DNA from 3 places in the Streptomyces sp. MB09-01 genome. Region 1 is predicted to be linked to each of the others. Evidence: riboswitches for the same ligand, from Rfam matches in the RefSeq annotation. Region 1 holds a riboswitch; each other region holds the start of a gene.
What was found. Region 1 has a riboswitch for cobalamin ahead of metE (5-methyltetrahydropteroyltriglutamate--homocysteine S-methyltransferase). Riboswitches for the same ligand answer to the same signal wherever they lie in the genome.
Positions count from the first base shown of each region.

Region 2: linked by a shared signal. The riboswitch ahead of PV721_RS19650 (ABC transporter substrate-binding protein) and the one ahead of metE (5-methyltetrahydropteroyltriglutamate--homocysteine S-methyltransferase) in region 1 are both predicted to bind cobalamin.
Region 3: linked by a shared signal. The riboswitch ahead of PV721_RS11470 (ribonucleoside-diphosphate reductase subunit alpha) and the one ahead of metE (5-methyltetrahydropteroyltriglutamate--homocysteine S-methyltransferase) in region 1 are both predicted to bind cobalamin.

Region 1 is NZ_JARAYQ010000140.1:9,872-20,097, forward strand. Features, by position in the region: gene PV721_RS26245 (hypothetical protein) at 1-1,998, opposite strand, end outside; gene PV721_RS26250 (discoidin domain-containing protein) at 2,251-4,317, shown strand; gene PV721_RS26255 (TetR/AcrR family transcriptional regulator) at 4,456-5,130, shown strand; gene metE (5-methyltetrahydropteroyltriglutamate--homocysteine S-methyltransferase) at 5,149-7,473, opposite strand; cobalamin riboswitch at 7,646-7,872, opposite strand; gene PV721_RS26265 (FAD-dependent monooxygenase) at 7,987-9,657, opposite strand; gene PV721_RS26270 (SchA/CurD-like domain-containing protein) at 9,805-10,226, shown strand, end outside.
Region 2 is NZ_JARAYQ010000087.1:4,745-14,970, reverse strand. Features, by position in the region: gene PV721_RS19655 (FecCD family ABC transporter permease) at 1-545, opposite strand, end outside; gene PV721_RS19650 (ABC transporter substrate-binding protein) at 569-1,558, opposite strand; cobalamin riboswitch at 1,932-2,158, opposite strand; gene PV721_RS19645 (P-loop NTPase fold protein) at 2,319-5,069, opposite strand; gene PV721_RS19640 (hypothetical protein) at 5,138-6,622, opposite strand; gene PV721_RS19635 (agmatine deiminase family protein) at 6,673-6,921, shown strand; partial or broken gene PV721_RS19630 (ABC transporter ATP-binding protein) at 7,037-7,896, shown strand; gene PV721_RS19625 (SpoIIE family protein phosphatase) at 8,024-10,057, shown strand; gene PV721_RS19620 (carboxylesterase family protein) at 10,067-10,226, opposite strand, start outside.
Region 3 is NZ_JARAYQ010000039.1:744-10,969, forward strand. Features, by position in the region: gene PV721_RS11455 (carbon starvation CstA family protein) at 1-1,624, shown strand, start outside; gene PV721_RS11460 (YbdD/YjiX family protein) at 1,621-1,869, shown strand; gene PV721_RS11465 (GNAT family N-acetyltransferase) at 1,936-2,433, shown strand; cobalamin riboswitch at 2,475-2,606, shown strand; gene PV721_RS11470 (ribonucleoside-diphosphate reductase subunit alpha) at 2,751-5,141, shown strand; gene PV721_RS11475 (ribonucleotide-diphosphate reductase subunit beta) at 5,141-6,157, shown strand; gene PV721_RS11480 (hypothetical protein) at 6,294-6,515, opposite strand; gene PV721_RS11485 (helix-turn-helix domain-containing protein) at 6,597-7,562, shown strand; gene def (peptide deformylase) at 7,576-8,211, opposite strand; gene PV721_RS11495 (hypothetical protein) at 8,294-9,295, opposite strand; gene PV721_RS11500 (HD-GYP domain-containing protein) at 9,416-10,226, opposite strand, start outside.

The sequences.
Region 1 (10,226 bases):
CGGCCGCCGCCCGAAGACGGCGTTGGTCCAGATCCGGGAGCCGTCGCCGAGCAGCAGTTCGTCCCCGTCGATGCCCTCGGTGCCGCCCGGCCGCAGTACGCGCGTGCCGCCGTGCCGCCCGCCCCCGTCGGCGGTCTCGAACTGGAAGCCGTAGGCCCCGTCCAGACTGCCGGCGAACGGCACCAGGCCGCTCACCTGCTCCGGCGTGAACGGCTCCTCGGGACGGTCGGCCCAGACGGCGGTGTCGCAGTAGGAGGGGCTCTTCTTGAGGGTCCAGCTCACCAGGAAGGAACCGCCCACGTAGTGGACGGCGTGCATGGTCGCCCCGTCCGGGACGGTGAACCGGCACGAGCCCCGCACGCCGTCCGGGGCGACGGCGACCGCCCGGTCGCGCCCGAACACCGTCAGCACCGGCCAGGTGGAGGTCACTCCGGCCACCCCGGCCACCCCCGTCACCTCCGTCGCCTCCGTCACCTCCGTCGCCTCCGGCAGCGCCCCGTCCGTCATATCGGGCCCGGCGCCCGCCGCGAACTGCGCGTACACCGACTCCAGGGCCGGCCAGGCCAGTTCCTCGGGCAGGCCGGCCGCCAGCGAGCGCCGCAGCGCGCCCGCGGCGCCCGCCCCGGCCAGGGCATCGGCGATCCCGCCGAGCGCCGTCGCCGTGGGCCGGTCCAGCAGGGTCTCCAGCTCGGCCACGGCCTCCTCGGCCCCCGCCATGCCGCCGCCCGCGACCGTGTCGACGAGCTTGCCCACCCGCCCGGCCACCTCGTGGGCGATGCCCTCGTTGCCCGGCAGCAGCGTCACCGCGGACCCGGGACGGCGGCTGTGCGACGCCGACCAGTGGGGCGTCAGACCCGCGTGCACGGTCCCCTCCAGGCGCGGGCCGAACACCGGGTCGGCGGCCAGCGCGACGAGGTCCCGCCGGGACCGCTCGCCCCAGAAGCGCATCCGCGTCTCCGGACCCGGGTCGACGACCGCGACCCCGGCCGCCAGGCAGGCGTCGAGCACGTCCGCGTCGAAGCCCTGGTAGTGGTGCCGGGTGGTGTGCACCGTCACCGGCTCGCCCGCCGTCCGCAGCCGCGGCCCCAGCCGGCCCACGAGGTCGAGGAATTCCGGCGGGAGCGGCTGGCGCGCGACGCCGCCGCCGGACTGCGCCGCGTACTGGTACATGCGGACGAAGTTCCCGACCCAGTGGTGCAGTCCGCCCTCCGGCACCACCCGTCCGCTCTCCATCGCCTGCGCCGCGCCGCAGCCGATCAGCATCCGCAGCCACGCCCCGCCGTCGGTGACCCCGTCCGGGAAGACCTCCACCAGTCCGGCGGCTACCGTGTCCGCCGGCCGATGGGCCGTCAGGACCTGCTCCGCGGCGGTGAACAGCGCCTCCGGCACCGACTTCTTGCGGGTGACCGACAGGATCGCGCCCACCAGCCGCGCCACCTCCTCGTCCCCGTGCCCGGCCGCCTTCGCGGACGCCCGTACGCGGCGCACCAGATCCGCGGGCAGGTCGGCGGGCGAGCCCGCCCAAGCCGTCAGGAACGCCTCCAGGGCCGCGTGCGCCGCGCCCGGCTCCAACGTCTCGGCGAGGAACCGCTGGTGGGCCCCGAACTCCTTGGCGGGCATGGCCCCGCCCGTGGCGAACAGCAGCGCGTTGGCCCGGCGGTAGGCCGGGTCCACCGGCAGTCCGTGCCGGGCCTCGGCCTCCCGGGCCGCGGCGTAGGCCCGCCCGCCGGGCCGGCTCCCGTGTCCGATCAGCCGGTGCCCCACGGTGTCCCAGAACCACGGCAGGTGCGCCGGCGGCAGCCGTCGCGCCCGCGCCGCCATCGTGTCGACGAACCGGCCGGGCTTGGTCCGGGAGCGGCCCAGTTCGGTGCGCATGTCCTCGATCAGGGCGCGCGCGGTCCCGGCCGCGTCCGGGTCGTGGGCGGCGGCCCAGTCGGCGTACGTGGTCGAGGCGTGGGTACCCGCGGTGGGCAGCAGGGCGGCGAACGAGGCGATCATGCCTGGGATCGTCGCACGCCCCACCGACACCGCCGGCACGTCGTCCCGGTGATCCGATCCGGCCGGACTGACGATCCATCAGGTCATCTGTCCCGGACTCTTGACTCTGCTGCCGCCAGTGGCGATTCTCGTCCCACCGCTTGTGCGGGCCATGACAAGCGAGCCACAGCCGTGCCGTGCGGCCGTGGCCGTCGTGCCCCCGGACGGATCCGGCTCCTCGACCGCGCCATCCACTGACCGAAGACGTGAGTGATGACCATTTCCCGACACACGCACCACAGGCGTAGGCCCCTGGCGGTCCTGTCATTGCTCCTCGCCGTGGTGGCCATGGTGCTCGGCCCCGTGCCCAGTTCCTCCGCCGCCGACCCCGGCTGGTGGAACCCGGTCGCCCGGCCCGCACCCGACTCCGAGATCGACGTCACCGGCGAACCCTTCAAGGGAACCGACTCCCAGGGACGCGTCCGGGGCTTCGTCGACGCGCACGACCACCTGATGTCCAACGAGGGCTTCGGCGGCCGTCTCATCTGCGGCAAGCCGTTCTCCGAGCAGGGGGTCGCCGACGCGCTCAAGGACTGCCCCGAGCACTATCCGGACGGCACGCTCGCCATCTTCGACTTCATCACCAAGGGCGGAGACGGCAAGCACGACCCGAACGGCTGGCCGACCTTCAAGGACTGGCCCGCCCACGACTCGCTGACCCACCAGCAGAACTACTACGCCTGGGTCGAACGCGCCTGGCGCGGCGGCCAGCGGGTGCTCGTCAACGACCTCGTCACCAACGGGGTCATCTGCTCGGTCTACTTCTTCAAGGACCGCGGCTGCGACGAGATGACCGCCATCCGCCTGGAGGCGCAGAAGACGTACGACATGCAGGCGTACATCGACAAGATGTACGGCGGGCCGGGCAAGGGCTGGTTCCGGATCGTCACCGACTCCGCGCAGGCCCGCGACGTCGTCGAGCAGGGCAAGCTGGCAGTCGTCCTCGGGGTCGAGACCTCCGAACCGTTCGGCTGCAAGCAGATCCTGGACATCGCGCAGTGCAGCAAGGAGGACATCGACCGCGGCCTGGACGAGCTGCACAAGCTGGGCGTGCGCAGCATGTTCCTGTGCCACAAGTTCGACAACGCCCTGTGCGGGGTCCGCTTCGACCAGGGCGCGCTCGGCACGGCGATCAACGTGGGCCAGTTCCTGTCCACCGGCACCTTCTGGCAGACGGAGAAGTGCAAGGGCCCGCAGCACGACAACCCCATCGGCCTCGCGGCGGCGCCCGAAGCGCAGAAGCAGCTCCCGGCGGGCGTGGCGGTCCCCTCGTACGCCGCTGACGCGCAGTGCAACACCCGCGGTCTCACCGAGCTCGGCGAGTACGCGGTGCGCGGCATGATGAAACGCAAGATGATGCTGGAGATCGACCACATGGGGGTCAAGGCCGCGGGCCGGGCCTTCGACATCCTCGAATCCGAGTCGTACCCCGGCGTGATCTCCTCGCACAGCTGGATGGACCTCGACTGGACGGAGCGGGTGTACCGGCTCGGCGGCTTCGTCGCCCAGTACATGAGCGGTTCCGAGGCCTTCAGCGCGGAAGCCAGGCGCACGGATGCGCTGCGCGAGAAGTACAAGGTCGGCTACGGCTACGGCACCGACATGAACGGCGTGGGCGGCTGGCCCGGCCCCCGCGGCGCGGACGCCCCGAACCCGGTGCGCTACCCGTTCCGCAGCACCGACGGCGGCTCCGTGATCGACAAGCAGACCACCGGCGCGCGCACCTGGGACCTCAACACCGACGGCGCCTCGCACTACGGCCTGGTCCCGGACTGGATCGAGGACATCCGGATCACCGGCGGCCAGGACGTGGTGGACGACCTGTTCCGGGGCGCCGAGTCCTACCTCACCACGTGGGGTTCGTCCGAGAAGCACAAGGCCGGGGTGAACCTGGCCGCGGGCGCCCCCGCCTCGGCCAGCTCGTCCGAGTGGAACCCGTTCGTCAGCTACGCGCCCTCGCGGGCCGTGGACGGGAACACGGGCACCCGCTGGGCGAGCGACTGGAGCGACGACCAGTGGCTCCGGATCGACCTCGGGACACCGGGCCTGGTCAAGCGCGTCACCCTCGAGTGGGAACGCGCCCACGGGAAGTCGTACCGGATCGAGCTCTCGGGCGACGGCACGAACTGGCAGTCCGTTTGGTCCACGACCACCGGTGACGGCGGGCTGGACACGGCGCAGTTCGCCGGCACCCCGGCCCGGTACGTACGCGTCCACGGACTGCAGCGCGGCACCCAGTGGGGGTACTCGCTCCACGAGGTCGGCGTCTACAGCAGCTGACGCCGCCCGGGCGGTGTCCGGTGCCGGGGCCGGCCGGATCCTCAGCGATCCGGCCGGCCCCGGCCGCCTTCCCGCCGCCGCACCGCCCGTGTCCCACCGCACCGCCCGGCACAGCAGCACGAACCGAAGGGACCGCCCATGGCACGGATGCCGTCGGCCGACCGGCGCCGGCAGCTGACCGAGGCCGCCATCCGCGCGATGACCCGCGACGGGGTCGCCCGGACGACGACCCGGTCGATATCCGCCGAGGCCGGCGTGTCGCTGAGCGTCTTCCACTACTGCTTCGACTCCAAGCAGGCCCTGCTCGAATCCGTCATGGCGGCGATCACCGAGCACAGCATCACCGTGGTGAAGGAGGCGATCCAGCCGAAGGCCACCCTCCGCGAGACCGTCCGGGCCGGCTTCCAGGCGTACTGGGACCACGTGTCCGCCCACCCGGGCGAGCACATGCTCACCTACGAACTCACGCAGTACGCCCTGCGCCGGCCCGGCTTCGAGCACCTCGCCCGACGCCAGTACCAGCTCTACGCCGACACCTACACCGAGCTCATCGAACAGCTCCGTCACCACATGGGCTTCGAACTCCGCGTCCCCGTGACCGTACTGGCCCGCTATCTGGCCGCCATGACGGACGGGCTGACGCTCAACCACCTCGTGCTCGGCGACGAAACGATCTCCACGGACATCCTCGACACGATCACCGACCACGTGGCGGGCCTCGTCGGGGACGACTGCGCCGGCGGCTCCGGCGACCACGGCGACGGGGCCCGGCCGCCCGACCGGGAGCGCGTCGCACCACCGCGCTCCGCCTGAGGCGGCCGGGGCCCCGGATCAGGCGCCGTCGGCGGTGACCTCGGCGCGCACCTGGCGGGCGGCCTCGACCAGGTTCTCCAGGGAGGCCCTGGTCTCCGGCCAGGCCCGGGTCTTCAGGCCGCAGTCGGGATTGACCCACAGCCGTTCGGCAGGGATGGCCGCGAGACCCTTGCGGAGCAGGGCCGACGCCTCGGCCACGGAGGGGATCCGCGGCGAGTGGATGTCCCAGACGCCGGGGCCGACCTCGCGCGGGTAGTCGGCGCCCGCGAGCTCGTCGGCGACCTGCATGTGCGACCGGGCCGCTTCCAGGCTGATGACGTCGGCGTCGAGGGCCTCGATGGCGTCGACGATGTCGCCGAACTCGGCGTAGCACATGTGCGTGTGGATCTGGGTGTCCGGACGGACCCCGGCGGTGGTGAGCCGGAAGGACTCGGTGGCCCACGCCAGGTAGGCGGCGTGGTCGGCGGCGCGCAGCGGGAGGGTCTCCCGCAGCGCCGGTTCGTCCACCTGGATGACGGAGGTGCCCGCCGCCTCCAGGTCGTTCACCTCGTCGCGCAGGGCCAGCGCCACCTGGCGGGCGGTGTCGCCGAGCGGCTGGTCGTCGCGGACGAAGGACCAGGCGAGCATGGTGACGGGGCCGGTGAGCATGCCCTTGACGGGGCGGCCGGTCTGCGCCTGGGCGTACGCGGTCCAGCGCACGGTCATCGGGTCGGGGCGGGAGATGTCGCCGGCCAGGACGGGCGGGCGGACGTAGCGGGTGCCGTAGGACTGGACCCAGCCGTGCTGGGTGGCGAGGTAGCCGGTGAGCTGCTCGGCGAAGTACTGGACCATGTCGTTGCGCTCGGGCTCGCCGTGCACGAGGACGTCGATCCCGGCCCTCTCCTGGAAGGCCAGGACCTCCCGGATCTCGGCCTCGATGCGCTCCTCGTAGCCGGCCGTGTCGATGCGGCCGGCCCGCAGGTCGGCACGGGCCACGCGCAGTTCGTCGGTCTGCGGGAACGACCCGATGGTCGTCGTGGGCAGCAGCGGCAGGCCCAGGCGGGCGTGCTGGGCGGTCGCGCGCTCCTCGTACGGCTGGGAGCGGCGGCCGTCCGCGTCCGTGATGGCCGCGGTCCGGGCGCGCACGGCGGGGTCGCGGGTGACGGTGGAGCGGGCGCGGGAGGCCAGGTCGGCCCGGTTCGCGGCGAGTTCGGCCGCGATCGCGCCGGTGCCGCCGGCCAGGCCGCGCGCGAGCGTGGCGATCTCCGCGGTCTTCTGCCGGGCGAAGGCGAGCCAGCGGCGGACCTGCGGGTCGACGTCCCGCTCGACGGTGGCGTCCAGCGGGACGTGGAGCAGGGAGCAGGAGGCGGCCACGTCGACCCGGTCGGCGAGGCCGAGGAGGGTGCCGAGGGTGGACAGGGACTTCTCGAAGTCGTTGATCCAGATGTTGCGGCCGTTGACGACGCCCGCGACGAGGCGCTTGCCGGGCAGGCCGCCGACGGCGGCGAGGTCGGCGAGGTTCGCGGCGGCGGCATCGGTGAAGTCCAGGGCGAGCCCGTCCACGGGGGCCTTGGCCAGCACCGGCAGGGCCTCGCCGAGCCGGTCGAAGTACGAGGCCACGAGCAGCTTGGGCCGGTCGCCCGGGGCGCCGAGCTCGCGGTACGCGCGGGCGGCGGCGTTCAGTTCGGCGGGGGTGCGGTCCTGCACGAGGGCGGGCTCGTCCAGCTGCACCCACTCGGCTCCGGCCGCGCGCAGGTCGGCCAGGACCCGGGCGTACACGGGCAGCAGGCGGTCGAGCAGGGTCAGGGGCTCGAAGTCGGCGGCGACACCGGGGGCCGGCTTGGCCAGCAGGAGGTAGGTCACCGGCCCGACCAGGACCGGGCGGGCGGTGTGGCCGAGCGCCAGTGCCTCTTCGAGTTCGGCGGCCTGCTTCGAGGAGTCCGCCGTGAACACGGTGTCCGGGCCGAGTTCGGGCACCAGATAGTGGTAGTTGGTGTCGAACCACTTGGTCATCTCGAGCGGCGCCACCTCCTGGGTACCGCGCGCCATGGCGAAGTAGCCGTCGAGGGCGTCGGTCCGCACGGCGGCACGGTGGCGTTCGGGGACGGCGCCGACCATCACGCTGGTGTCCAGCACGTGGTCGTAGTACGAGAAGTCGCCGGTCGGCACTTCGGTGATGCCGGCGTCGGCCAGCTGCTGCCAGTTGGTCCGGCGCAGGTCACGGGCGGTCTCCCGGAGGGCGTCGGCGGTGACGCGGCCCTTCCAGTAGCCCTCGACGGCCTTCTTCAGTTCGCGGCTGCCGCCCTGGCGGGGGTAGCCGTACACGGTGGCCTGTACTGCCGCGGCTGCGGACTCGGTGGTCACGGAACTCTCCTTCGCGAGCGTGTCTCCATGGACCCGGTGACGGGCCTGGGCTGCGAAGGGGTGCCGGAACGGGCGGACCGCCGGACGCGCGTACGCCTGAGGTACACGCCGGAACGATCCGCCTGAAGCACGCCGACCCGCCCACGAGGTCACCGGGAAACCGGGCGCGGTCGTTCGCGCTCGGGCAACGGGCAGGTCTTCGGACTCGCGGGCGCGCCTGCCGGTCTCCCGGCGGGCTCCTACTGGCCGTCGCTTCCCAGGACCGGTTCCGGTCCCAGTGCGTATGACGGCGGTCGTTCCCGCTCACCGCTGCGGGGCAGTCCCGGATTCCCACCGGGTTCCCTCTTACGACGCACCCCGTCCGGCTGACGGGTGCGAACCAGCTGCCCGGCCAGAGTAGATGGCGTTCGTCGTCAACGGACAGGGTTGTCCAATATCCGGATGGCGCGGCGGGACCGGCACACGGAGGATCCCCGCGTCGCCCGGGCGGCGCGGGGATCCGGGAGGGGGAGGTCAGTACCGGTCCAGCAGGGTGGTCAGGACCTTGTACAGGACCGATTCCTCATCAGCCACGGCCTCCTCCGAGCGCCAGGCCACGAAGCCGTCCGGGCGGACGAGGACCGCCCCGGCCGGGGTCGTGCCGTGCGCCTCGGCCCAGTCGCCGGCGCTCGAGGGGATCAGGTCGGCCTCCGGTCCGTTGCCGATGGCGTAGGCGTCCAGGCGCACGTTCATCCGTTTGGCGACGGATCCCGCCGCCCCGCTCCACGGCGTGCCCTCGGAGCTGAGCAGGACGAAGGACCGCTCGTAGAGGTCCAGGGTGGACTTCGGCTGCTCCTCCCCCGGGGCGTGGAGCCACATGTGCGGCGCGCGCGTGCCCGGTTCGCCGCACAGACGCATCCGTTCGGGCACGACCGGCCGGTCGGGGTCGGTGCCCAGGACCGCGCCCTCGTTGTAGCGGTAGCCCATGGCCACGGACAGGACACCGCCCTGCCGTCCGCCCCCGCCCGGGGCGGGCTCGGGCTGGGCCTCGGGAACGGTCTCGGGGTCGGGCTCGTACCCCGGGTGGCTGTGCTCGGCGGACCGGGCCGAGGCGCGCTCGCTCGTCGCCCGCGCCACCGGAAGCCGCTCGGTCTCGTACGTCTCCAGCAGCCCGGGGCCGGCCGCGCCGTCCAGGACGGCTGCGAGCTTCCAGGCCAGGTTGTGCGCGTCCTGGATGCCGGTGTTGGAGCCGAACGCCCCGGTGGGGGACATCTCGTGGGCGGAGTCACCGGCCAGGAAGACCCGGCCGGCCACGTACCGCTGCGCGACCCGCTCGGCCGCGTGCCACGGAGCCTTCCCGGTGATCTCGACGTCCAGGCCGGGTGCGCCGACGGCCCGGCGGATGTGATCGACGCAGCGCTCGTCGGTGAAGTCCTCCAGGGTCTCGCCGCGGTCGGGGTGCCACGGCGCGTGGAAGACCCACCGCTCGCTGTTGTCCACCGGCAGCAGGGCCCCGTCGGCGTCGGGCTTGGTCAGGTAGCACACGATGAAACGCCGATCGCCGACCACGTCCGCAAGCATGCGGGACCGGAAGGTGATGCTCACGTTGTGGAACAGGTCCCCGGAGCCGCTCTGGCCGATCCGGAGCGCTTCCCGCACCGGGCTGCGCGGCCCGTCGGCGGCGACGAGGTAGTCCGCGCGCACCGTGCTGTGCTCCCCGGTACGGCGGTCCTTCACGATGGCGGTCACACCGCCCGGGTCCTGTTCGAAGGAGAGGAGCTCGGTGGAGAACCGCAGGTCGGCCCCGAGCCCGGGGGTCACGGACATCAGTACCGGCTCGATGTCGTTCTGGCTGCACAGGCACCATGCCGACGGGCTGAAGCGGGCGATCGCACCCCCCGGGTCGATCTGCTCGAACAGCCACTCCTGGTCCTCACCGGTCAGGGAGCCGCCTTGCAGGATGCCGTGGTTGTCCGCCAGGACAGAGGCCGCCTCGCGGATCCGTTCCTCGACACAGGCGACGCGGAACAACTCCATGGTCCGTACGTTGATCCCGCGTCCACGCGGGTGCATCGAGGTACCCGCGTGCTTCTCGACCAGCATGTGGCTGATGCCGTGCCGGCCGAGGAACAGCGAGGTGCACAGGCCCACCAGCGAGCCGCCCACGATGAGGACAGGGACGCGGTGGTCGACGTTTTCCTTCATGGCTCTTCCATGCCCTGTGCGAGGGCGCTTCCCTCGCCCGTTCACCCGCTTGGTTCTCTCCTCTCGCGCCGGGGGGATTGCGGGACAACGATCGGTTCGGGTGGCGCCGCCCCGTGGCGACCGTGTGGTCTCGAAGGAGTGTGAACGATGACAACCTTGTCGGAACGGATATCCCAGTCCGCCTTCGACGGCTCGAGGCTTCGGGTCGTGCTGCTGCTGGATCTGTACGACGGAGCGCAGAACCAGTTCCTGGAGGTCTACGAGCATCTCCGCAAGCAGGTGTCCTCCGTTCCCGGACACATCCGGGACGAGTTGTGCCAGTCGATCGAGAATCCCTCGCAGTGGCTCATCACCAGTGAGTGGGAGAGCGCACCGCGGTTCTTGGCCTGGGTGAACAGCGAGGAGCACGTCGCCTCGGTGCAGCCGCTCCACGGCTGCGTACGGGACACGCGCTCGCTGCGCTTCAGCGTGCTGCGGGAGACCGCCAAGGACCCCGTCCCCGTCCCGGCCTCCGCCGTCTTCTCCCTCTCGCCCCCGGGCTCATCCCCCGAGGCCGCGGTCTTCGGGGA
Region 2 (10,226 bases), on a different contig from region 1:
AGGACCAGCCGCACCGTCGTCATCCGCCCGCCGGAACGGGCCAGGAAGTAGACGGCGACCAGGGCGGCCAGGGCCCCGCAGAACGCGGCCACCGGCAGGGTGAACAGCCCGAACATCGTCAGGTTCAGGACCAGGACGAGCACCGCGCCGACCGACGCGCCCGAGGACACGCCCAGCAGCATCGGATCGGCCAGCGGGTTGCGGACCAGCGCCTGCAGCGCCATTCCCGCCACCGACAGACCCGCGCCGACCACCCCGGCCAGCAGCACCCGGGGCAGGCGGACGTCCGTGACGATCGTCTCGCGCACCGGGGTCCACGTCGGCTCGGCGAGGGACGGGTGCACGCGGTGCAGCAGGATGCCCCACACCTGGTCGGCCGGGACGCTGATCGAGCCGGCCGCGATGCCGGCCGTGGCGGCGCCGGCCACCAGCACGCCGAGTAGGGCCAGCACCAGGGCGTACGGGATCCCGGGGCGGCGCGCGGGGCCGGGCCGGCCTTCCTCGCGCCGGCCGGGCCGGGCCTCCTCACGAAGGCCGGTCCCCACGGGTGCCGGTGCCTTGGCCCCGGTCACTGGACGAGTCCCGGGTGGAGCTGACGCGCCAGCGACTCGACGGCCGACGGCACCCGCACGCCGACCACCGTGGAGGACAGCGGCAGGACCGCGAACCGCTGGTTCTTGATCGCGGGCACGTCCTTCAGCGCCGGATGGGCGAGCAGGAACTTCTTCTTGTCCTCGACGGACCGGTCGCCGTAGTCGTAGATGACGACGGCCTCGGGCGCGCGCTGCGCGACCTGCTCGAACGAGACGTCGCCGAAGGCCTTGTCCAGGTCGGCGAAGAGGTTCGCCCCGCCGGCCCGCCGGATCATCTCGTTGCCGATGCCCTTGCCACCCGCGGTGAAGGCCGTCTTGTCGCCGCTGTCGTACACGAAGAGCTTGACCGGGGTGACGCCGGTGAGCCCGGTCTCGACCTTGTCGAGGGTGGCGTGCAGCTTCCCCAGCCGCTCCTCGGCCCGCTCGGGCACGCCGAAGATCTTGGCGACCGTGCGGATCTCCTCGTCCATGGCGGCCACGTCCACCGGGCCGGTGGGGCACTCCTCGGTGTTGAGGCGGGTGTTGATCCCCGCCTTGGTGAAGGCGGCCCGGCTGCGGCCCTCCTTCTCGTCGAAGGTGGACGTCCACCCGCCGTAGACGAAGTCGGGCTCGGCCTCCAGGAGTGCCTCGAAGGACGGGTATTCCTTGGAGAGGACCTTCACGCTGTCGTAGGCGGCCTGGTACTCGGGGAGGATCTTGTCGTCGAGATAGCCCGTCCCCACCATCGACTTCTCCAGGCCGAGGGCCAGCATCACCTCGGTCGCGTGCTGGTTCAGCGACACCGCGCGCTGCGGCGGACGCTGATAGGTGCTCGTCACCCCGCAGTTGGTGACCGTGACCGGAAAGCCCTCGGCGGTCGCGCCCGGCGAGGGGGTGGCGGAGGGCGCGGTGCCGCCTCCGCAGCCGGATATGAGCAGGGCGACGGCGAGTGCGGACAGCACGGTCTTCGGGTGGTTGCGGGGCATGGTTGGTCCTCTCACCGCGGATGGATCGGATGTTCTTCGCGCCCTGTCGGGAGGCGCACAGGAGCGGACGGGCGCACGGGGCCGCGCGGGGTGAACTCGCGCTACGGCTCGCGGGGACGGCAAGGCGGAGTCCCCGCACGGCCGGGCCACGGCGCCGGGGCAGGGCGTCTCGTAGGCCTGCCGGGCGGCCCGTCGCCTACGAGGGGATCGGCCCCGGGACGTCGACGTCGACGTCGACGTTAAGGTCGGGGAGGCCGGTGTCGTGCTCAACCCACCCAGCGGTGGTGACGGTCTGGTCGGCCACGTCAACTCTCCTTCGCGAGTCGCGGCAGAAAGGTCCCGGGCAGGTGTGCCTCGGGAACCCCGCACGACGCTTCGTCATGCGGGCAGTGGCAGGTCTTCGGACTCGCGGGCGCGCCTGCCGGTCTCCCGGCGGGCTCCTACTGGCCGTCGCTTCCCAGGACCGGTTCCGGTCCCAGTGCGTATGACGGCGGTCGTTCCCGCTCACCGCTGCGGGGCAGTCCCGGATTCCCACCGGGTTCCCTCTTACGACGCACCCCGTCCGGCTGACGGGTGCGAACCAGCTGCGCTCACAGCCTACCCGCGAGGCCGGCACCCCCGCTCGGGCCGCCCCCACACACCCAGGGCCAGCCGGGGCGGGACGCGCTACCGCAGCCAGACCGGTAGCCGCAGCTCCGCCTCCAGCCCGTCCTCTCAAAGGGCGTACTCCTCAAGCGTGTTCGGCCCCACCGCACAGCTCTCAGGCCTCAGTCTGAGGGTGGCGGGGGCAGTCGGAGCTGCGGGCGGGCGGGACCGTCGGCGGAAGGCCGGCGGCCGGGCCGTCCGTGAGCCGCCACGCGGTACGGATGGAGCCGATCAGCTGTCGTGCGCTGTACGGGGACACCTCCAGCTCCTGACGGGCCTGGCCCAGGAGATCCAGGTCCCCTTCGGGGCCTCGTGACGCAGCCTCGTCCCGGCGGCGGGCCAGGTCACCCTCGCCGAAGACGTCGAGCAGGGTCAGCGAGAACAGGACGTAAGCCGACGCCTCGTCGATGAGGTTCCGGGCCACGTCCGGAATCTCCGCGGCGGCTTCCTCGCCCAGGTGCCGGTGGAGATCGTGGAAGGCCACGTGCTCCAGGGCCCGCCGGAGCTCGACGGAGACGCAGGGGCAGCCGGCACGCAGATGGCCCGTCAGGTTCCGGAACGCCACGAGGAGCGCGCTGGTCCGCGGCGTCCACTGCTGCTTGCTCAGGAGCGTGCGGAAGCCCGCGAGCGTGTCGGCGAGCTCTTCGAGGATCAACTGACGTGAGATGTCGGTGAGTTCGATGAGCCGGGTCTTGGACGTGATCTCGTCCAGGCGCAGACCGTAGCGGATGAGATCCCTGGGTATTCCGCCCGAGAGGGCGTGCGTGAGCACCTTGTAGGGCTCGGAGAGACCGGACGCCCGACGCCCGAGGATCTTCTTCGACTCCTCCAGGGTGCACGGCAGGACGTGCACGATGTCGTCCAGCGAGCTGTCGGTGACGCCGCGGTGCGGAAGCCCGCGGCGTACGAAGGAGGCGCCGACGTCCTCGGCGACGGAGATCAGGTAGTGGACGTGGGGCACGCCCAGGATGGCCTTGATCTCGTTCAGGAACGCGAGCGCTTCGGTGTCCGAGCCCAGCCGGTCCAGCTCGTCGATCGCGATCACGACCCGCTCCTGCAGCCGGTGCTGCTCGGCGGCGATGCCCGTCAGCAGGTCACGGAAGTCGGAGACCAGCTCGGGGAAGTTCGGCGGCAGGGTCGACAGCGAGGCCGTGTGCGTGGTGAGGAGCTGTGCGGCCCCCGACGTGACCGCAGAGGACGCCGTCTGCATGGTCTGCAGCCGGTACAGCTCGTCGCGGCAGGCCGTCACGAGGGACGGCGTCGGGTCCGGAGGGGTCCAGGAGCCGGCCTTGACCAGCAGCAGTCCCGCGAGGACGCAGGCGAGGCGGAGGGGGTTCTCGGGGTCGGTCACGATCGCCTGCGCCACGGGCCTGGTGAGGAGCAGCGCGAGCGACACGAGGAGCACGCCGACCGCGATCCGTCCGCGGGCGACGGTACCGAGCAGCAACCGCCCCCGGAATTCCCACTGCCGTTCGGGCATCAGATTCGCCACTCCGGTCAGCGCCACGAGCAGCAGCAGGAGACTCTCCGGGTCTTCGTCGATGTTCCCCACCACGCTCCGGACACCGCTGTCGAAGAACAGCGAGAGGAACGCGGCCACGGCCAGCAGCGCGCCGATCGCGACCAACCCGTACCGGGCACCCCGGCGGAGGTCCGCCCACCGGCTCCACCGCCGCAGGCTCCACAGGGCGATGCCGGCGACGACGACGAGCACGGCGGTCCCGATCCGCTCGCCCCGCCAGACGTCCGCCACCACGTCGGCCGCCCGGTGCCCGTACTCCGCCGCGCGCGTACGCAACGGACGCTCGTACCGGGTCGCGAGGGAGCGCGCGCTCGCGGCCAGGCCGAGGACGACGAGCGCGCCCGCCGCCAGCCCGAAGGCCAGCAGGGTGAGCGCGTTCCGGAGGGCGGGGAACAGGCGGCGCGCCGCCCTGCGGAAGGTCGAGAGCCGGACGAACGCGGGAGGGACGTAGCCCCGGTGGACGAGGTACCTCTCGCACGTCCTGACGTAGAGGGACAGCAGGAAGTCGTACGGGGAGTACGTGGCCGGTGCCTGCACGACGACCGCGAACCCGGCGTCGTTGGCACAGGTTTCCAGGAGGGTCGACTTGCCCACGCCCCGGGAACCGCTGACCGCGATGGTCCCGCCGCTCTCCAGTTGGACGATCTTGCGGGCGAGGCTCCGGGCAGCCGGGCTGTCTATCACGTACTGCGGATTGCGCGGGGAGCGCAGGCCGTCGTAGCTGTCGGCGAGGAGCAGCGAGTCGTGGTCCTCACCGAGCAGCGCCTGCACCACCCGGGCGACCAGGGGGCGCACCCCGTTCTCCTGGAGGTCCCGGCGCCAGGCGGCTTCGGCCCATGCCGTCCTCCTGCTCAGCAGGAGAAGGGCCGGCCGCAGACGCCATTCCCGGAGGTTCAGCAGGACGCTCATGCGCCACACCGGGTGCCGCCACACCGCGGTGGCGGTCAGGAGCGGGATCACGGCGCCGGCGAGGGCCGTGGTCCAGGACGCGAAGGCGAGGAACAGGAGGGTCAGGAGTGTGGTCGAGCCGAGCACCACGGTGGCCGGATGCGTTCCGTTGCGCAGGTAGTCGAGCCGTCGACGAAGCCGTTCCCTCTCTTCGAGCAGGGAACGGAAGTGCTCCTGCGTGTCCCGGCAGGGTTCGACGGCCCGTGAGACATTGGCCTCGGTGAGCATGTTCGCGCGGGTGTTTTCGGCGGTCGCCTGCGGGCGCACGCCCAGGCGCCGTGCGGCGGCCGGCTCGGCCACGCAGGCGTCCACCGCGGCGAGGTACACCTCTGCTTCCCGCTCCAGGGCGAAGAAGTCGGCGACCTGCCAGGCGGGGCGCGGGCGGTGTCGGGGCATGGACGCAGGGCCTTTCGGGAGGGACGCCGGTCAGCACGGCTGGGGCGGGGTGGGGCGGTGCGGGCCGGTCAGGACGCGTTGCGCGCGCGTACGAGTTCCCGTCGCGAGATGCGCGTGCCCCGCTTGTGCTTGATCCGGAAGAACGCCCGGAGTCCGGGTTCGTCCTTCGAGTCGTCGTCGTCGTAGGTGACGGCGTGGCTGCCCCCGTCGTCGAGCAGCCGCCCGACGTACTCGGCGAGCGTCATGGGCCCCGAGCCGCTGTATCCCCAGGACAGCCCCGGGGCGTCCATGGCAGGGGCCGGGTACAGCACGCCGTCGCCGGTACGCACCCAGATCGGTTTGTCGAGGACGATCTCCTTGAGGACGGAGCCGGCGGGAAGGCGCTTGGGTGCCCGTCCGATATAGGTGATCTCCCGGGCGTCGCGGGAGCTGAACTTCCCCTTGACGGCGACCACGGGGCTTCCGGTCGCCGGATCGACGAAGGTCCCCACGGTGTCGTAGTCCTCCTCCCACACCCGGTGGAGTGCGGTCGGCGGCACGGCACGCAGCCGGTTGATCCACTCGGCTCCGGCCCGGGTGACCTCCGTCCGCATCAATTGGAACGTGCCGCCGAACGGAAGGTGCTTGGCGCCGCTCCACCCGCTGACCTGTTCCAGGCACTCCACCGCCAGGTCGTCGGTGCGTGTGCAGAGCTCGGCGAGTCCGGCGCCGACGACGTCGTCCGTCGCGACCTGCGCGAGACCGGGATCAGCCGTGTCCGGCACGGCCGGGAACACCATCGAGGCCCTCGCAGAACCCGCCCGGCTGCGGAGGTTCTCCATCTCCTCGGTGGCGCTGTCCGCGGCTGCGGCCCGGATCCGGTGGCCGATGGTGAAACAGGCGTGCCGGAGCGGGGAGCCTTCGGGCTCTTGCCGCGCCAGCGTGTAGAGCGGCTCCCAGGAAGGGAAGGTGATCACCTCTACCGGCCGGGGTTCGTCCCCGGGCCGCCACGCGGTCAGGTGTTGCTCGCGGCGCAGCGAGCCGGGCCAGAACGGGACGCGGGTCCCCACATGGGCGGCCAGTTGCGCCCAGGTCGGGTCGTAGACGAGTTCGGGCCGGTCCCGGTCCACCGCCCGCAGCTCGGGCCCGTCGAGACCGTAGGCGTAGTCGACGAAGACGAAGGTGTCGGCGTCGTCGTGGACGTCGAGGACTTCCCTCCCCGCGTCGCCGATGCCGTACAGGGGATAGACGACGGCGACGACGCCCGCGTGCGTCCGCCACAGCCCTGCGAAGAGCTCGGCATCGACGGTCGTGTCGTCCTCGGGAGTCCGGTACGCACCGCCGAGGTAGCGGGGCTTGACCGCGGGCGCCGGGCGCAGCAGGAGGGGGCCCTTGCCCGCGAGGCCGGGATGCTCGGCGGCGAGCCACCGGCCGAAGTCATGTCCGGACCACTTCGTCTCGCCTTCGGTGCCGGCGGGATCGACGGGGTCGGTCATGCCGGCCGCGATGCGTGACCACGCGGCCTCCGACAGGCGGAATACATCCCTCAGCTCCGCCGCGGTGAGCTTCTCCAACTCGCCCCTCCTCCATGCCCCCTTGAAGCTCTCCATCATGGGGGAGGGGTCTGACAACGGGTGCCGCGGGCTGCCGTTCCCTTCGGCCCCGCGGTCAGGCGGCGGGCTTCCCGGGCTGGCCGGCGCGCGCCACGCTGACCCGCCTCTTCCCCGACCGCGTCGTCGAACGGCTCAAGATCGACCGCCTCGGCGTCGGCGGCGGCGGAATCCACTGCGTCACCCAGCAGCAGTCGGTGTGCCGTAGGCCCTCGGTGGCAGGCTGGCGCCCGCGCGGCCGCAGGCCTGTCACTGCCCCGTGAGCGCCGAGGTGCCCTGCTCCGCACCTGATATCGCGTAATAAGAGCGATCGATATGTGAGCGCGATAATATTCTCGTCATCGACGTTGCGCGTATCAGCGCCAGGCAGGAGCGCCCATGGACACGCCCGCGCAGCCACGGACCGTCGCCGCGCTCAACTCCGTCGGCGTGCGCCGTTTCACCACCGGGCTGGTGATCCTCGACCGGATCGACTGGACCGTACGCTCCGGCGAGCACTGGGCGTTGCTCGGCGCGAACGGCGCGGGCAAGACGACCCTGCTGCGCCTCGCCGGTGCGCTGATGCACCCCATCGACGGCACCGTGGAGATCCTCGGCCACCGGCTCGGCCGCCTGGACCTGCGCGAACAGCGGGCCCGCATCGGCCTGGTCTCCAGCGCACAGCGCGTTCCCGAGAACGAGACCGCGCGCACGATCGTCCTGACCGGAGCCACCGGGACCGTTCAGCCGCTGTGGCGCAAGACGACGCCGCGACCCGCGAACGCGCCCACGACCTGCTCGCCGAACTGAACTGCAAGGACCTGGCCGACAGGCCGTACGGCGTGTGCTCAGGCGGCCAACGCGCCCGCATCCTCATCGCTCGCTCGCTCATCGCCGACCCGTCCCTGCTGCTCCTCGACGAGCCGTTCAACGCGCTCGACCTGCCCTCGCGCGAGGACCTGATCGACGCCCTGCACCGACTCGCCACCGGTCGCCCGGACCTGGCGACCGTCACGGTCACCCATCACGTGGAGGAGCTGGCCCCGAGCACGAGCCACGCACTGCTGCTGCGCGAAGGCCGCGTCCACGCGACGGGCCCGGTCGCGGACGTCCTGCCCGCCGACCTGCTCACCACGTGCTTCGGCCGTCCGATCGAGGTCGGCCGCCACGACGGCCGCTGGGCGGCCCGGTCCGGCAGCGGGCAGCGGCCACCGGACGCCGGGCGCGCTGACCCCGGACCCGCGCTGACCTGGCCGTAGTCGGTGGAACCGCCCGGCGGGGGCGTGCCGCGGGTCGCCGGGTCCTTCCTCCGGGACGATACTGAAGGTCACGGTGCGTGGAGGCGACATGCGTGAACCGGAGCGGCGTGGCCCGAGGCCGGCCTCGGTGCCCGTCAGCGAAACGGCAGCGGTCGTGCTGGACGACGCAGGCGTGGTCGTCGCCCGTTCGGAACGGGCTGCAACGCTGCTGGAATGCTCACCGGGCCGGCCCTGTGCTCCCTTGCTGGAGCTGCTGCCGCGCGCCGGAGCGGAGGCGGGACCGGTCGGGCGCACGGTGACGATTCCCGGCAGCGACGCAGCGGGCCCAAACGTCCCCCTGGTCTGCACGGTGGTCCGCCTCGCCGCGCGCACTCCGGGCGACCGCGACGCCGAGGCGCAGTGGCTCGTCCTGGTCACCCCGCAGGAGACTGCGGCGGAGGTGGTCGAGCCCGACTCGGAGGGACGCCGGAAGAGGCTCTCCCACACGGCCGCGGCGAGCATCGGGGCCTCCCTGGACGTGACGGACATGGCCCAGGTCCTCGTGAATCTGCTCGTCCCCGACTTCGCCGACCTGGCGACCGTGGACCTCGCCGAGCCGGTGCTGGTCGGCGACGAGCCGCTGCCCTTCGACACCAGCGGTGAGGTCCGCCTGCGCCGGACCGCTGCCGCGCAGAGCCCCGGTGTTTCCGCGGAGGACCTCCTGCCGGTCGGCGAGGCACTCCCTCCCGTACCGGACACGGACGTGATGCGCCCGCTCATGGCGGGACGGCCCGTGCTGGTGTCCGACGTCGGTGTGCTCCGCGCGGCGCTCAGGGTGGACGCCGAGACCCTGCGCCTGTTCGTCCCGAGCGGGGCGCACTCCTCCGTGGCGGTGCCGCTGTACGCACGCGGCCTGATCCTCGGCTGCGTCACGGTCTGGCGCAGCCAATTGCCGTCCGCCTTCGGCGAGGAGGACGCGGTGCTCCTGCAGGACGTCGCCTCCCGCGCCGCGCTCGGCGTGGACAACGCGCGCCGCTTCACGAAGGAGCACCGGTCGGTGGTGGCCCTGCAGCGAAGCCTGCTGCCGCAGTCCCTCGTGAACACGGCGGCCGCGGACACGGCGGGGGTCTACCAGCCGGCGTCCGGCGGCGTCGGCGTCGGCGGGGACTGGTTCGACGTGATCCCCCTGCCGTCGTTGCGCGTGGCGTTCGTCGTCGGGGACGTCGTCGGCCACGGCCTCGAAGCCACCGCGGCCATGGCACGCCTGCGGACCGCGGTGCAGACCCTGGCCGACCTCGATCTGGATCCGGGCGAGCTGCTCACGCACCTGGACGACCTGGTGCTCGGCTTCTCCAGCGACGAGATGACCGGCGCATCCCGCGCGGAGCCCGCGGTGCTCGGAGCGACGTGCCTGTACGCCGTCTACGACCCGGTGACGGGTCAATGCGCCGCTGCCACCGCAGGACATCCGCCGCCGGCGCTGCTGGCGCCGGGGGAGGAGCCGCACTTCCTGGGCATGGCGCCGGGGCCGCCCCTGGGCGTCGGCGGAATGCCCTTCGAGGTCACCGAGTTCGGCGTACCACCCGGCAGCACGATGGCGTTCTTCACGGACGGACTGGTGGCGCGCCGCGGCGGCGACATCGAGGAGGGCATGGAAAGACTGCTGAGCTCCCTGGCCGGCGCCGGATCGAGCCGGCCCCTGGGCGAGGTCAGCCAGGGCATGTTCGACGAGGTGCTGCCCCAGAAGCCCGCCGACGACGTCGCCCTGCTGCTCGCCCGCACCCGCGCCCTCCCGCCGGATCAGGTCGCCGAGTGGGAACTCGAAGCCGACCTGTCCCTCGTCGCGCACGCCCGTGAACTGGTGGTGGACCAGCTGTCGGGCTGGCAGCTGGACGAACTGAGCTTCGTGACGGAGCTCGTCGCCAGCGAACTCGTCACGAACGCGATCCGCTACGCGGGCGGCCCGGTCGGGCTCCGGCTGATCCGCGACCGGGTGCTCGTGTGCGAGGTGTCCGACCCCAGCAGTACTCAGCCGCGCCTGCGCCGTGCGCGGGAGACGGACGAGGGCGGGCGCGGCCTGTTCCTCGTCGCCCAGCTGGCCGACCGGTGGGGCTGCCGGTTCACCAGCAGGGGGAAGACCATCTGGACGGAGCAGCCCATCGAAGGGCCCCTCGGCCCCTAGGAGCCTCCGTCAGTGCGGCGTGAGATGGGAAACGGCCGTGGTGACGGTGTCGAAGCGCATGGTGGTGCGGGACCGCAGGTCGTACCGGTCCCAGCGCGGCATGGCCGGGTGGTTGGGGTCGCCGGTGCGTACGAACGAGATCCATGCCCGGTGCATGGTCCTGGCGAGG
Region 3 (10,226 bases), on a different contig from region 1:
GCTGGTCATCGTCAACGCCCTGGCGCACTCCCCCTGGGGCGTCTTCTCCATCGGCATGACCATCCCGATCGCCCTCTTCATGGGCTTCTACCTGCGCGTGCTGCGGCCGGGCCGGGTCACCGAGGTCTCCTCCATCGGTGTCGCCCTGCTCCTGGTCGCCATCGTCGCGGGCGGCTGGGTCGCCGAGTCCTCCTTCGCGGACACCTTCACGCTGGAGAAGGAGACGCTGGTCATCTGGATGGTCGCCTACGGCTTCATCGCGTCGGTGCTGCCGGTGTGGATGCTGCTCGCACCCCGCGACTACCTCTCCACCTTCATGAAGATCGGCACCATCGCGCTGCTCGCCCTGGGCGTGGTCATCGCGATGCCGATGCTGAAGATGCCCTCGGTCACGGACTTCGCCTCGCGGGGCGACGGCCCGGTCTTCGCCGGCTCGATGTTCCCGTTCGTCTTCATCACCATCGCCTGCGGCGCCCTCTCCGGCTTCCACTCGCTGGTCGCCTCGGGCACCACCCCGAAGATGATCCAGAAGGAGACCCAGGTCCGGGTCATCGGCTACGGCTCGATGCTGACCGAGTCCTTCGTCGCCGTCATGGCGATCATCGCGGCCTGCATCATCGAGCCCGGCCTCTTCTTCGCCGTGAACTCCCCCGCCGGGGTCATCGGCACCACGGTCGAAACCGCCTCGCAGGCGGTGACCGACTTCGGCTTCGCCATCTCCCCCGAGGCGCTGACCCAGGCCGCGAAGGACGTGGAGGAGGCCAGCCTGCTGTCCCGTACGGGCGGCGCTCCGACCTTCGCACTCGGAATGTCGGAGATCTTCTCGTCGGTCATCGGCGGGGCCGGCATGAAGGCCTTCTGGTATCACTTCGCCATCATGTTCGAGGCGCTGTTCATCCTCACCACCCTCGACGCGGGCACCCGCGTCGGCCGGTTCATGCTCCAGGACACCCTCGGCAACCTGCACAAGTCCTTCAAGGACGTCAGCTGGAAGCCCGGCGTCTGGCTGGCGAGCGCGATCGTCGTCGGCGCCTGGGGCTACTTCCTGTGGGTGGGCATCAAGGACCCGCTGGGCGGCATCAACCAGCTGTTCCCGCTCTTCGGCATCGCGAACCAGCTGCTCGCCGCGGTCGCCCTGGCCGTCTGCACCACCCTGCTGGTCAAGTCCGGCCGCCTCAAGTGGGCCTGGGTGACGGCCGTCCCGCTGGCGTGGGACGTGGCCGTGACGCTCACCGCCAGCTACCAGAAGATCTTCTCCGACAACCCGAAGATCGGCTTCTTCGCGCAGCGCAGCACCTTCCAGGAGGGCATCGACGCCGGGAAGGTGCTCAAGCCCGCGAAGAGCATGGACGAGATGCACACCGTGGTCACCAACGCCACGGTGGACGGGGTGCTGTCGGCCCTCTTCGCCCTGCTGATCATCATCGTGCTGCTGGACGCGGCCCGCACCTGCCTGAAGGCCGTCCGCAAGCCGGAGTCGGTGGCCCTCACCGAGGTCCCGTGGACCGAGTCGAAGATCGTCGCCCCGGCCGGGCTGATCCCGACCGCCGAGGAGCGGGCGGAGCTCGCCGCGGCGGGCCTCGACTCGGGCGGCGGACGGGTCAAGGAGCCGCTGTCCTCATGAGCGGCCTCACGAGCGGCCCCAGCCGCCTCACGAGCGGCGCCCGCGGCTTCCCGCGGCTGCGCGGCGCGCTGGCCCGGGCCCGGTTCTACGTACGGGAGTTCTCGGGAGAGGCGGCGTACGACCGGTACGTCGCCCACACCCGCTCCCACGACCCGGACGCGGAGGTCCTGAGCCGCCGGGACTTCGAACGCGCCCGCACGGACGCGCGCGAGGCGGACCCGCGCAAGGGCTTCCGCTGCTGCTGAGCCACACCGGAGGGCCCCGCCGAAATCCGGCGGGGCCCTTCGCGCGCCTCCGGCACACTCGACCGCATGGACATCACGATCAGACCTGCCCAGCCTGCCGAGTTCGCGGAGCTGGGCGAGATCACCGCCCAGGCCTATCTCGCCGACGGGCACCTGGACTTCAACGAGGACGACGGCTACCTGAACGTGCTGCGCGACGTGGCCGGCCGGGCCGCCCTGGCCGAGGTGCTCGTCGCCGAGCGGGACGGGCGGATCCTGGGCGGAGTGACCTTCGCCGCACCCGGGAGTCCGCTCGCCGACATCGCCGGCCCGGACGAGGCCGAGTTCCGGATGCTCGCGGTGGCCCGCGAGGGGCGCGGCCAGGGCGTAGGCGAGGCGTTGGTGCGGGCGTGCGTCGAGCGGGCGCGGGCGATCGAGGGCGTGGCCGCCATGGTGCTCTCCACCCAGCGCAGCATGACGGGTGCTCATCGGATCTACGCGCGACTGGGCTTCGTACGCGTTCCCGAGCGGGACTGGGCGCCGATCCCGGGTCTGACACTCCTCGCGTATCGGCTCAAGCTGTAGCCGCGCCGACACTACATGTGGGGGTTGCCGCATACGGCCGCCCCCACATGTATGCTCAAGGCTGCTGTCTCGCAGGGGAATCCGGTGTGAATCCGGAACTGTCCCGCAACGGTATGAAGTGTCCGCCTACCGGATGCCAAGTCCGAGGACCTGCCGACAGCGCGCCCGGCTCGACCGAACCGGGTGCCGACACGTCCGGGCCTCGCGGTTGGGCCGGTGGACGCCATGCGGTGTGTACGCGTTCCCGTCACGCCCGCATGCGCCCGCCCGCGCCCCGCTCCGCCGATGACCGGGCCGAGCGAGGGAGAGCTCCCGCCGTGACCATCGCGCCTTCCGCACCGCGCGCCGAGTCCGTTTCTGGCGACAACACCGAGGGCCCGGGGGCCACGCTGCTGCGTACCCTCACCGAACTTACGGCGGACCTCCCCGACACCGACCCCGGCCGGGTCGCGGCCTCCGCCCTGCGGGGCCGCAGCTCCGCCGCCGACGACGCCGAACTCCGCGCTCTCGCCACCGAGGCGGCCGCCGGTCTGATCTCCGAGGACCCCGCGTACTCGAAGCTCGCCGCCCGGCTGCTGACGCTGGCCGTGCGCGACGAGGCCGCGAGCCAGGGCTCCACCTCCTTCTCGGCCTCCGTCGAGGTCGGCCACCGCGAGGGCCTCATCGCCGACCGCACCGCCGAGTTCGTGCGCACGCACGCGAACCGGCTGGACGCGCTGGTCGAGCACACCCTCGCCGAGGGCGCCGACGACCGCTTCGGCTTCTTCGGCCTGCGCACCCTGCACAGCCGCTACCTGCTGCGCCACCCGATCACCCGTCAGGTCATCGAGACCCCGCAGTACTTCATGCTGCGCGTGGCCTGCGGCCTCGCCGCGGACGAGAGTGTCCAGGCCGTCGAGGAAGTGGCCTCGCTGTACCGGCTGATGAGCCGCCTCGACTACCTGCCCTCCTCCCCCACCCTCTTCAACTCCGGCACCCGGCACCCGCAGATGTCCTCCTGCTACCTGCTGGACTCCCCGCTGGACGAGCTCGACTCGATCTACGACCGCTACCACCAGGTGGCGCGCCTGTCGAAGCACGCGGGCGGCATCGGCCTGTCGTACTCCCGCATCCGCGCCCGCGGTTCCCTGATCCGCGGCACCAACGGCCACTCCAACGGCATCGTGCCGTTCCTGAAGACCCTCGACGCCTCCGTCGCCGCCGTGAACCAGGGTGGCCGCCGCAAGGGCGCCGCCGCCGTCTACCTGGAGACCTGGCACGCGGACATCGAGGAGTTCCTGGAGCTCCGCGACAACACCGGTGAGGACCAGCGCCGCACGCACAACCTGAACCTCGCCCACTGGGTCCCGGACGAGTTCATGCGCCGCGTGAACGCGGACGCCGAGTGGTCGCTGTTCTCCCCGGCCGACGTGCCCGAGCTGGTCGACCTGTGGGGCGACGAGTTCGACGCCGCCTACCGCAAGGCCGAGGCGGAGGGCCTGGCCCGCAAGACCATGCCCGCCCGCGACCTGTACGGCCGGATGATGCGCACCCTCGCGCAGACCGGCCAGGGCTGGATGACCTTCAAGGACGCCTCCAACCGCACGGCGAACCAGACCGCCGAGCCGGGCACGGTCGTGCACTCCTCGAACCTGTGCACCGAGATCATCGAGGTCACCAACGACGGCGAGACGGCCGTCTGCAACCTCGGCTCGGTCAACCTGGGCGCTTTCGTCATCGACACGGCCGACGGTCGCGACATCGACTGGGAGCGGATGGACGAGACCGTCCGCACCGCCGTGACCTTCCTCGACCGCGTGGTGGACATCAACTTCTACCCGACCGAGCAGGCCGGCCGCTCCAACGCCCGCTGGCGTCCGGTGGGTCTGGGCGCGATGGGTCTCCAGGACGTCTTCTTCAAGCTGAAGCTCCCCTTCGACTCCCCCGAGGCGAAGGCCCTCTCCACCAAGCTCTCCGAGCGCATCATGCTCGCGGCGTACGAGGCGTCGTGCGACCTGGCCGAGCGCAGCGGCCCGCTGCCGGCCTGGGAGCAGACCCGCACCGCGCGCGGCGTCCTGCACCCGGACCACTACGACGTGGAGCTGAACTGGCCGGAGCGCTGGGACGCGCTGCGCGCCCGCGTCGCCGAGACCGGCATGCGCAACTCCCTGCTCCTCGCCATCGCCCCGACGGCCACCATCGCCTCCATCGCCGGCGTGTACGAGTGCATCGAGCCGCAGGTCTCCAACCTCTTCAAGCGCGAGACGCTCAGCGGTGAGTTCCTCCAGGTGAACGGCTACCTGGTGGAGGAGCTGAAGGCCCTCGGCGTGTGGGACGCCCAGACCCGCGAGGCGCTGCGCGACTCCTCCGGCTCGGTCCAGGGCTTCGGCTGGATCCCGGCCGAGGTCCGCGAGCTGTACCGCACGGCGTGGGAGATCCCGCAGCGCGGACTGATCGACATGGCGGCGGCCCGTACGCCGTTCCTGGACCAGTCGCAGTCGCTGAACCTGTTCCTGGAGACGCCCACCATCGGCAAGCTCAGCTCGATGTACGCGTACGCCTGGAAGCAGGGTCTGAAGACCACCTACTACCTGCGCTCGCGCCCCGCGACGAAGATCGCCCGCGCCGCGCAGGCCGCCACTCCGGCGGCGCTCCCGCAGGCCGTGGCCGACGCGGACGCGCTCGCCTGCTCCCTTGAGAACCCCGAGTCCTGCGAGGCCTGCCAGTAATGAGCTCCACCGACAACAAGAACCTCCTGGACCCGGGCTTCGAGCTCACGCTCCGTCCGATGCGCTACCCGGACTTCTACGAGCGCTACCGGGACGCGATCAAGAACACGTGGACGGTGGAGGAGGTCGACCTCCACTCGGACGTCGCGGACCTCGCGAAGCTGACGCCGGCCGAGCAGCACATGATCGGCCGCCTGGTCGCGTTCTTCGCGACGGGTGACTCGATCGTCTCGAACAACCTGGTGCTGACGCTCTACAAGCACATCAACTCCCCGGAGGCGCGCCTGTACCTGTCGCGCCAGCTGTTCGAGGAGGCCGTGCACGTCCAGTTCTACCTGACGCTGCTCGACACCTACCTGCCCGATCCGGACGACCGGGCGGCCGCGTTCGACGCCGTCGAGGAGATCCCGTCCATCCGCGAGAAGGCGCAGTTCTGCTTCAAGTGGATGGACTCGGTCGAGAAGATCGACCGGCTGGAGACGAAGGCCGACCGCCGCCGCTTCCTGCTGAACCTGATCTGCTTCGCCGCGTGCATCGAGGGCCTGTTCTTCTACGGCGCCTTCGCGTACGTGTACTGGTTCCGCTCGCGCGGCCTGCTGCACGGCCTGGCCACCGGCACCAACTGGGTGTTCCGTGACGAGACCATGCACATGAACTTCGCCTTCGAGGTCGTGGACACGGTCCGCAAGGAGGAGCCGGAGCTCTTCGACGACGCCCTCCAGCAGCAGGTCACCGACATGCTCAAGGAGGCCGTCGAGGCGGAGCTGCAGTTCGGCCGCGACCTGTGCGGCGACGGTCTGCCGGGCATGAACACCGAGTCGATGCGCGAGTACCTGGAGTGCGTCGCGGACCAGCGTCTGGTCCGCCTCGGCTTCGCCCCGGTGTACGGCTCGCAGAACCCGTTCTCCTTCATGGAGCTGCAGGGCGTCCAGGAACTGACCAACTTCTTCGAGCGCCGTCCGTCGGCCTACCAGGTCGCGGTCGAGGGCACGGTCGACCTGGACGAGGACTTCTAGGTCCCCGGTCTTCCGGGGTCCCCCGGTCGGGACGCGGTAGCGCCGCGAAGCCGGGATGCGGTTCACCACCGCGTCCCGGCTTCTCGCGTTTCCGGCGCCCGATCGTCCGGCTGCCCGTGTGCACGGTCGCCCCGGCTCAGTGGGCGACGGGGCCCCAGTGCATCCCGGTGTGCCGGGCGCGGGGCCGACGGGTGGGCGGAAGGCCGCCCGCCTTCTGGCGCGGCAGCCATACGAGGCGGGTCTCGACGGCCCGCAGCTGCCGGTCGATCCGGCGGTCGCGCAGGACCCCGTACAGGCTGGGGGCGAGCACCAGGGCGGCGACGGCAAGGACGGTGAGGTAGCTCAGGAGCGTGTTCATGTCTCCACTGTCCTCCCGTGGGGAAAACTCGCACAGTGGCAGGACTGTCATGAAAGAGCGAATTACTGCCACACTGGAGTCATGCTGACCAACGTGGCCGTGGCCCTCCTCGACGAGATCGCCCCCTTCGAGTTCGGGATCTTCTGTGAAGTCTTCGGAATCGACCGCAGCGATCACGGACTGCCGGTGTACGACTTCGCCGTGTGCGCGGCGCAGGAAGGCCCCCTGGCCATGTCCGGCACGGGCTTCACCGTCTCCCCCGAACACGGGCTGGAGCGGCTGGAGAGTGCCGACCTGATCTGCGTGCCCGCCTTCCGTGACGCGGGCGAGCGTACGTTCCCGGAACCGCTCCTGGAGGCGCTGCGCCGCGGGGTGGACCGGGGAGCGCGGGTGGTCAGCGTGTGCAGCGGCGCGTACGTGCTCGGGGCGGCGGGACTGCTGGACGGCCGGCACTGCACCACGCACTGGATGCACGCGGCGACGCTGGCCCGGCGCTTCCCGCGGGCACTGGTCGACCCGGACGTGCTCTACGTCGACGCGGGCCCGGTGATCACGTCCGCCGGCACCGCCTCCGGCATCGACGCCTGCCTGCACCTCGTCCGGCAGGAGCACGGGGCCGAGGTGGCCAACACCATCGCGCGGCGGATGGTCGTACCGCCCCACCGGGACGGCGGGCAGGCCCAGTACATCGAGCGGCCGCTGCCGCGCACCTCCTGCGACACCGTGGGCGAGGTGATCGAGTGGATGGCCCGCCACCTGGAGGAGGAGATCACCGTCGAGCAGCTCGCGGAGCGCGCGCACATGTCACCGCGCACCTTCGCCCGCCGCTTCCTCCAGGAGACCGGCACCACCCCGTACAAGTGGGTGCTGCGCCAGCGGGTCCTGCTGGCCCAGGAACTGCTGGAGTCGACCGACGAGACGGTGGACGCGATCGCCGGCCGCTCCGGCTTCGGCAACGCGGCCGCCCTGCGCCACCACTTCCTGCGGACCCTGGGCACCACGCCGAATTCCTTCCGGCGCGCCTTCCGGGGCCCGCAGGCCGCCTAGCCGGCCGAGGGGGCTACGCGTTCGGGACGGTCTCGTAGCGCGGGGTGCCCTCTTCCATCTGCCGCAGGGCGTCCTTGCGGTCCCGCTTCGAGAGGCGGTCGATGTAGAGGTAGCCGTACAGGTGGTCGGTCTCGTGCTGGAGGCAGCGGGCGAAGTAGCCGGTGCCGCGCACCTTGATCGGGTTGCCCTGGGCGTCCTGGCCCTCGACCTCGGCGTAGTCCGGGCGGGCCAGCGAGGCGTACGCCGTCGGGACCGACAGGCAGCCCTCGTTCGAGTCGTCCAGCACCCGGGTGCCCGCGGGCAGCTCGACGAGCTTCGGGTTGACGACGACACCGGTGTGCCGCACCCCGTCGTCGTCCGGGCAGTCGTAGACGAAGACCTTCGCGTCCACGCCGATCTGGTTCGCGGCGAGGCCCACGCCCTCGGCGGCCTTCTGGCTGGCGAACATGTCGTCGATCAGCTGCGCCAGCTCGTCGCCGAACTCGGTGACGTCCTTGCACTCGCTGTGCAGGACCGGGTTGCCGACGACGGTGATCGGGCGGGCGGTGCCGCGCTCACGGTGGGCGAGCTCGCGCTCCGCACAGTCCTCCGTGTCCACGACGTACCCGTCGTTCACGACCTCGACAACCTCGTTCTCCTGCTGCGACATGTCCGCCGTACGCCTTCCGTAAGTCCAAGTCACCGGTGGTCGCCAATGGCCACCGATGTGCCCGTACAGCCTACGGCCCGGCTCAGCAGACTTCTTCGAGATCCCGCCACTCACGGGTGCCCGGGCTGTCCGCGACCCAGCCGTCGAGCAGTCCGCGCACCAGCCCGGCCGGCGCCGCGATACCGCATTCGCGCTCGGGCACCCACAGGGAGCCGGAGCCGGCCGTACGGTGCCCCAGCGGTCCGGGGTGCCCCGGCTCGCTGTGGTCGTGCGGATCCAGGTGCTCGCCGTCGCCCTCGTCGCTGGGCATCTCGCTCTCCGAGCAGGTCCGGCACAGCAGCCGCACCGACGAGGACCAGTCCTCGGCGGCGAAGCCCGCGTCCGAGGCCAGCTGCTCCAGCGCGTCGCGGTCCGCCTCGGTGGCCGCCTCCAGCAGCACCACCCAGGTCGGCACCGGCGACGGCGCCCACAGCTCGATCTCGTCGAAGACGGGGTACGAGGGGCCGGCCGCGGTGATCCGCTCGCCGTGCGGGACCCCGTCGTGGAGCACGACCTCGCCCCAGCGCCGCCCCGAGGAGGGCAGCGGGATCGACAGCACCTCCAGCCGGGCCGGATCCAGCCTGCGGCCCCAGACCACCTCGGCCTCGCCCTCCGGCGAGAGCCGCACGGCGGCGCTGCCGAGCTCCATGCCGACCGGTTCGCCACTGCCCTTGCCGCCCGCGCCGTGCGCGTCGCCGGGCACCTTCAGCCCGTACGCCTGCCAGGCCCGCCGCGCCAGCGGCCAGTCCTGCAGCGCGGTCGCGGCGATGCCGACGTTCCACCAGTCCGGGGCGCCGGTCTCGCGGTCCAGAAGGGCCACGGCGCGCAGTCCGGCGGCCCGTGCCTGTTCCCAGTCGTGCCGGAACTTGTGCAGCAGGGCCAGATTGAACCAGGACTCGGACAGCCAGGGCTCCAGGTCCGCGGCTCTGGTCAGGAGCGCGCCCGCGTCCTCGTACCGCCCGTCGCCGATCAGCGTGAACGCGCGGTCGGTGGCCTGCCGCCACGAGGCGGAGGGCCGATGCCGTACCTTCCCGAAGATCCTCACGATTCCCGCCTGCCTGGGGGCACCCTCCCAGCGGTGGCTGGGGGACAACGGTGCAGCCTTGCGGACACTCTTACTGGCATCCAACCATGCCCACTCGGACGGCCGCTCATTACCCATGGGTTACCCCGGTCGGACAGGAACAACTCTGTCACGTCCACCCCTGGCCAGAACCCTCGCAAGACACTCCACGACCTCCGGCTGGTATTCGTACCCGGTGCCCAGGCGGAGCTGTTCCAGGGCGGCCAGTGAGCCGCCCGGGTGACGGCTCCCGCCGCCCAGGTCGTCGTACGCGTTCACCGTGCGCACGATGCGGGCCAGGACGGGCTGCTGCCGGTACGGGTCCGCCTGCCGCTCCACCACCACGGCGACCTCGGCCGGCACCCCGGTCTGCCGGGCCACCTCCCCGCCCAGCCCGGCGATCCGGCGGGCCTCGGCGGCGGGCAGCCCGGCGGTGGCCCCGTCCGGGACCGGGTCGACGAGGGAGAGCTGGCCGATGTCGTGCATCAGGGCGGCGTACTCCAGCACCGTGAGCTCCCGCTCCGACAGGCCCAGCTCCCGGCCGACGGCGCAGCTCAGGGCGGCGACCCGGCGGGAGTGGCCCGGCCGGGTGCAGCCGGCGATCTCGGTGGCACGGGCCAGGGAGGTGATGGTCTGCCGGTAGGTGGTGCGGATCGCGGTGATCCGGTGGAAGGACAGCTGGGTCAGCAGCAGCGGCACGCTGAAGACGGGTATCGCCCACAGGCCCGCGACGGCAGCGCCGAGCGCCATCACGACCCCGGTGGCGCAGATCGCCGCGCCGATGCCCAGCTGGGCGCGCAGCTCGTCGCGCAGCAGGGGGCCGTACGGCCAGCCGGTGCGGGACCCGGCCAGCGCGGCGGCGAGGACGGCGTCGCACAGGGCGGTGAGGCCGAGGAGGCAGAGCAGGAAGACG